DNA from 2 places in the Lactobacillus sp. B4005 genome. Region 1 is predicted to be linked to the other one. Evidence: predicted binding sites of a transcription regulator. Region 1 holds the regulator's gene; the other holds the start of a gene.
The links. Region 1 encodes HrcA, which represses chaperone genes, less so after heat shock. Its sites were predicted from a motif close to TTAGCACTCNNNNNNNNNGAGTGCTAA; they were not measured.

Region 1 (3,431 bases):
CATCCTTCAAAGCATTATCAAATGGAACCTTGGTACGATCAACTAAATCAGCAGTCAATTCATCAAACTTAGCACGAGTTAAGTCAGCTTCAAGGTGAAGAGGACCAGACTCACCAGCAGAAATGAACGGAAGAGAAATATGAGTTGATGATACACCTGATAAATCTTTCTTAGCTTTTTCAGCAGCATCCTTTAACCGTTGTAAAGCCATCTTGTCTTTAGAAAGGTCAACGCCATTTTCATCTTTAAAGTTCTTGATAAGCCAGTCAATAATCTTATTATCAAAGTCATCCCCACCAAGGTGAGTATCACCGTTAGTCGAAAGAACTTGGAAGACGCCATCACCTAATTGCAATACAGAAACATCAAACGTACCACCACCAAGGTCGTAAACTAACACTTTCTCGTCTTCGGCATCTTTATCAAGACCGTAAGCAAGTGATGATGCAGTAGGCTCATTGATGATCCGTTTAACTTCTAAACCGGCAATCTTACCGGCATCCTTAGTAGCTTGACGTTGTGCATCGTTGAAGTATGCGGGTACGGTGATAACTGCTTCCGTAACTTTTTCACCTAAATAATCTTCAGAAAATTTCTTGATATATTGTAAAATCATGGCAGAAATTTCTTGTGGAGTATAAGACTTATCGCCAATTTTTACCTTGTAATCGGTCTCACCCATATGACGCTTAATTGATGAGATTGTGTTAGGGTTAGTGATTGCTTGTCTCTTAGCAACTTCACCTACTTGAATTTCACCATCTTTAAATGCGACAACGGAGGGAGTGGTACGGTTACCTTCTGGGTTAGTAATAATCTTTGGTTCTTTACCCTCTAAAACTGCTACTGCTGAGTTAGTGGTTCCGAGGTCAATACCGATAACTTTTGACATTAATAATCTTCCTTTCAATTATTGTGCAACAACAACCATTGCTGGTCTTAGTGTACGATCTTTATATGAATATCCTTTTTGTAAAACTTGAACAACGTGATCTTTTTGTTCATCATTTTCAGCTTCTATGGTTTGTACTGCTTGATGTAAATTAGGATCAAATTTAGCTCCCTCAGCTTCAATTTCACTGATACCATGATCCTTCATCGCCTTAATCAAAGCATCCAAGGTCATTTGGACACCCTTTTTAAGTTGTTTAGAAGCTTCATCATCTACTTTAGTATTCAAGGCACGTTCAAGGTTATCCATTGCTGGTAGAACATCCTTTGCTAAAGATTGTGATTCATACTTGATTAATTGTGCACGCTCATTATTGTAGCGATTTTGCATATTTTGCATTTCCGCTTGACTACGAAGGAATTTATCCTCCAAGTCTTTCTTTTCTTCTTGAGCTTTGGCTAAATTTTCCGCAAGCTTTTTTTCTGCAGAATTTTGATCTTTGTGCTCGTCAGCCTTAGTATTTACTTTGTTTTTCTCATCTTTTTTAGCCTTTTTTGTTTGACTTTGTTTTTTAGCCAAATCTTTTTCGCTAACATATTTTTCCTTACTCACGGCTAACCTCCTTTATTTAAACCTGCCATAATATTCAAGCAGTTTCTTAGCCAATTCATTTCTAAAATATTCCAAAAGGCCAATAACTTGTGAATATGGCATATTATTTGGACCAAGTAAAGCAATTATGCCCTTGCCATGGGAGCCAACGCTATACTCTGCCGTAAGCAGACTATAATCTCTTAACAAATCATTTGACAATTCAGAACCCAAACTTACACGTACCGGATATTTACCACGTTCTGAATTAATCTTGTCATCAACAAAATTAGAAATCAAATCATTGTGATCAATCAATTCATATAGTGAACGCAAGTTAGAAACATCATCATACGAACTATTATTCAATAAGTTGATTTGACCATCAACATACATCTGCTCACTAGCAGCATCGTTAATAACATCTTCAACTAAATCAATTAGTTCGCTTACATGATTGCTCGTTAGCTTTTTACCTAAAGTCTGATTAAGCAAGGTAGGAGTTATCTCGCTTAAATCTTTTCCTACGAGTTTATCGTTAATCATCCGCACAGCTTTTTCTACTTCATCACCATGTACATTATAAGGTAAGCTGTAAACTTGGCTATGGACGTTACCATCACTGGTTACCAAGATTGCCATAATTTGGCGATTGAATAACGGTACGATTCGAAAGCCAGTAATAGTTAAATCACTATTTTCTGGTCCCTCCGCAAAAGCAGTATAATTAGTCAAGTCAGAAAGAATTTTGGCAGCTTCCTGCACAATCTCGTTGACTTGGTGAAAAGGCTGATCTAATTGACTAACAATTTTCTGGTAAACAGACGAAGGGATTTGAAGAGGTTCAAGCAAATTATCTAAGTAATACCGATAACCTTCAGTAGACGGTACGCGTCCACTGGAAAGGTGTGTTTTCTCAAGTAATCCCTTCTCTTCCAAAGCAGCCATTTCATTACGAATAGTTGCACTCGAAACTTTAATTGGCAACTGATTCATGACCGTCTTAGATCCAACCGGTTCATGCGTTTGCGTAAAATCATTAATAATTGTCTTTAAAATTAATTCTTGACGTTCGGTCAACATAAAAATCGCCCTCACTTTTAGCACTCATACTTATCAGGTGCTAACAATTATTATGATACTAGTTTTTAGCAGAATGTCAAGTCGAGTGCTAAACTTTTTCTGACAAAATGCAGTTTTCTAATTAACCGGAAGAATTTATTAGTTTCTCTGCGCAAAATAAGCCTTTATTTGAGCTTCATCTTGTTTCATCTGCATTTTTAACTCGTTCAAGTTAGCAAACTTAATCTCACCACGTGTATACTTGTACCATTTTATAACCATGTCCTCGTCATAAGCTTCTTCATTAAACCCAAATAAATTAGATTCAATAAAAATCTTCTTATTATCATTAATAGTTACATTATAGCCAACACTGGTCATTGAGTCATACCATTGACCCTTAATTTTAGTTCGGGTTGCATACACGCCAACCTTTGGCACCACTTTGTTAGTATCCCATACTAGATTAGCTGTAGGAAAGCCCAATTTATGTCCATTACGCAGACCATGACCTACTGTCCCAGACATAACATATGGCGCACCCAAAAGTTTTTGTGCTAAGTCCATCTGACCAGCAGTAATTGCCTTTTTAATTTCCGTCGAGCCAATCTTTTGCCCATCATAAGATTGTTTCGGAACATCAATTATTTCAAATCTGCCTCTAGCAAATTTAGGAAAATTTTTCATATTAGCAATATCTTTGGGACCATAAGTATAATCAAAGCCAGCCACTACCGTGTCAGCACCCAGTTTGACGACAATGTTATCAACAAATTCTTGTGCTGTTAACTGGCAAAATTGCTCATTAAAATGCATGACCAATAAATAGTCAACACCAAGTTTTTGCATTTTATAGGCTTTTTCACCTAAATTATCTATATAGGTA
Region 2 (3,431 bases), on a different contig from region 1:
CTGATAGGTATATCCACCTTGTTGTTCAAAATCAAATTGCAACTGGTCATATTGTTTTAAAAGTTGCTTATCTTCCGGATGTTCGGCAATTGCTTGTTGCAAGCCGCGGATTTTTTGTCCTTTTGCAATTAATGGCGCAAAAACGGTCAGCATTTCATCCCAAATGCTCTTACTTTCATCTAAGCCATTTTCTTGCGCGATATAACCCACATCGATCCCTTTATTAATGGTAAATTCGCCGTGGGTAGCTTCTTCTTCACCCGTCATAATTTTAAGGAGTGTGGTTTTACCAACTCCGTTTGGTCCTACAAGGCCAATTCTTGCATTTGAATCAATCGAGAAATTAACGTGATTGAATAGCGTATTGGCACCAAATTGTTTTTCTAAATCGTGTCCTTGTGCAATTATCATATTTTTCACCTAAAGTCTATTTTAGCATATGTGGCAAGACTGCTGGCAACTGCATGAGAAATAAGCCTTTTTTAAGTAAAATTATTTTTTCATCATTAGTAAATTGATTACGAGTATTTGCTCAGTTATTTACAAATAATTTTTTAATTACCATGTAAAGCGGGTTAATTAACAGTAAAATCGTGTTTTGTGATTGTGTTAGATTGTGAAAAAACATTTGCAAATATCAGTAAGTTATAGGTAAAATAATATTAATTGATGAGTGAATTCACAAAAAAGCTCACTAGTGATATTAAGTTGGAGGCTTTTTAAAATGGAAAAAATAAAAATACCTACAGCGACAGCGAAGAGACTGCCGCTTTACTATCGTTACCTAATTATCCTGAATGAAGCTGGTAAAGAAAAAGTTTCATCTACTGAATTATCAGAAGCAGTTCAGGTTGATAGTGCATCAATCCGTCGTGATTTTTCATATTTTGGTGCTTTGGGTAAGCGTGGGTATGGCTATGATGTCAAAAGTCTCCTATCCTTTTTTAAAAAGATTTTAAATCAAGATACTTTAACTAATGTTGCATTAGTTGGTGTAGGTAATTTGGGACACGCCTTGCTCAACTATAACTTCAAACGAAGCAATAACATCCGAATTTCCTGTGCTTTTGATATTAATCCTAAAATTACGGGCAAAATTTTGAGTGGCGTTCCTGTTTATGAAATGAGTGAATTGCAAAAGCAGCTGAGTGACCAACAGATCACCATCGCTATTTTGACAGTGCCGTCAGATTCTGCACAAAAAACAGCGGATGACATGGTCGAAGCTGGCATTAAGGGCATTATGAACTTTACGCCAATTCGGTTATCAGCTCCAACCGGGGTTAGAATTCAAAATGTTGACTTGGCGACTGAATTACAAACCCTCATTTATTTCCTTGATTCGGATAAAGATAAGAATAGATAAATTTATAAAGCCGCCGCTGCAATGGCTAAAGAAAATTAGCACTTTAAGTAAAAAAGTGCTAATTTTTTCTTGCTTTTTTCATTAAAAGGGGGTATTATCATATTTGTAAGTTAGCACTTGGTTAATAAGAGTGCTAACAAATAACAAAAATGATTTTAAATTAAAATTAGGAGGGACAAACGTGTTACAACCAATTGGTGATCGCGTGATCGTAAAAGTTAAAGAAGAAGAAGAAAAGACTGTAGGCGGAATCGTCCTTGCTTCAAATGCTAAAGAAAAGCCAACAGAAGGTGAAGTTGTTGCTGTCGGTGAAGGCAGTTATGCAGAAAACGGCAACAAGATCCCAATGTCAGTTGAAAAGGGCGACGTTGTTCTATATGACAAGTATTCTGGCACTAACGTTGAATACGAAGGTGAAAAATTCTTAGTCCTTCATGAAAAAGATATTTTGGCAGTGGTTAAGTAATTAAGGAGCGAAAATTATGGCAAAAGATATTAAATTCTCAGAAAAAGCAAGACGTTCCCTATTAAAGGGTGTTGATAAGTTAGCTGATACTGTTAAGGCAACAATCGGTCCTAAAGGTAGAAACGTTGTCTTAGAGCAATCTTATGGCAATCCTGAAATTACTAACGATGGTGTTACCATTGCTAAGTCAATTGAATTAAAAGATCACTACGAAAACATGGGTGCTAAGCTAGTTGCCGAAGCTGCACAAAAGACTAACGACATTGCCGGTGACGGTACCACTACTGCAGTTGTGTTAACTCAAGCAATCATCCGTGAAGGAATGAAGAATGTAACTGCTGGTGCTAACCCCGTAGGTGTTCGTCGCGGAATTGAAAAAGCTACCAAGGCTGTTGTTGATGAATTACATAAAGTAAGTCACACTGTTTCTTCAAAAGATCAAATTGCGCAAGTTGCTTCAGTTTCATCTGCTTCAAAAGAAGTTGGTGACTTAATCGCTGATGCAATGGAAAAAGTTGGTAACGATGGTGTTATCACAATTGAAGACTCACGTGGTATTGAAACTGAATTATCAGTAGTTGAAGGTATGCAATTCGATCGTGGTTACTTATCACAATACATGGTAACTGACAACGACAAGATGGAAGCAGATTTGGACAACCCATATGTTTTAATTACTGACAAGAAGATTTCTAACATTCAAGACATCTTGCCATTATTGCAAGAGATTGTTCAACAAGGTAAATCATTATTGATTATCGCTGATGACGTTTCTGGTGAAGCACTTCCTACTTTAGTATTGAACAAGATTCGTGGTACTTTCAACGTTGTTGCTGTTAAGGCTCCAGGCTTTGGTGACCGTCGTAAAGAACAATTACAAGATATTGCCGCTCTTACTGGTGGTACAGTTATTACCGAAGATCTTGGTCTTGAATTAAAGGACACAACGATTGATCAATTAGGTAAAGCACGCCGCATCACTGTTACTAAGGACTCAACAACTATTGTTGATGGTGCTGGTTCAGATGAAGCAATTAAAGAACGTGAAGACTCAATCAGAAGTCAAATCGAAGAAACAACTTCAGACTTTGACAAGAAGAAGTTGCAAGAACGTCTTGCTAAATTAACTGGTGGTGTAGCTGTTATTCATGTTGGTGCTGCTACTGAAACTGAGTTAAAAGAACGTCGCTACCGGATTGAAGATGCTTTGAACTCAACTCGTGCCGCTGTTGACGAAGGCTACGTAGCTGGTGGTGGTACTGCATTAGTTGACGTTATCAAGAATGTTGAAGACCTTAAAGGCGACAATGCTGATGAGCAAACTGGTATCAACATCATTTTACGTGCATTGACTGCTCCAGTACGTCAAATTGCTGAAAACGCTGGTGAAGATGGTTCAGTTATCTTGAACAAATTACAAAGTCAAGACCCTGAAGTTGGTTACAACGCTGCTAACGGCGAATGGGAGAACATGGTTGAATCTGGTATTATTGACCCAACTAAGGTTACCCGTACTGCACTTCAAAACGCTGCTTCAATTGCCGCATTATTATTAACAACTGAAGCTGTTGTTGCTGATATTCCAGAAGACAAACCAGT

Region 2: a site for HrcA is predicted at 1,477-1,503, ahead of groES (co-chaperone GroES). Genes of this name have one in related genera too.

Annotation. Positions count from the first base shown of each region.
Region 1 covers NZ_JAFNOZ010000001.1:636,241-639,671, forward strand. Annotated here, with positions in the region: gene dnaK (molecular chaperone DnaK) at 1-892, opposite strand, end outside; gene grpE (nucleotide exchange factor GrpE) at 911-1,504, opposite strand; gene hrcA (heat-inducible transcriptional repressor HrcA) at 1,517-2,566, opposite strand; gene ribF (riboflavin biosynthesis protein RibF) at 2,705-3,431, opposite strand, start outside.
Region 2 covers NZ_JAFNOZ010000002.1:16,767-20,197, reverse strand. Annotated here, with positions in the region: gene J3U73_RS04465 (ABC-F family ATP-binding cassette domain-containing protein) at 1-411, opposite strand, end outside; gene J3U73_RS04460 (redox-sensing transcriptional repressor Rex) at 725-1,366, shown strand; gene groES (co-chaperone GroES) at 1,548-1,832, shown strand; gene groL (chaperonin GroEL) at 1,849-3,431, shown strand, end outside.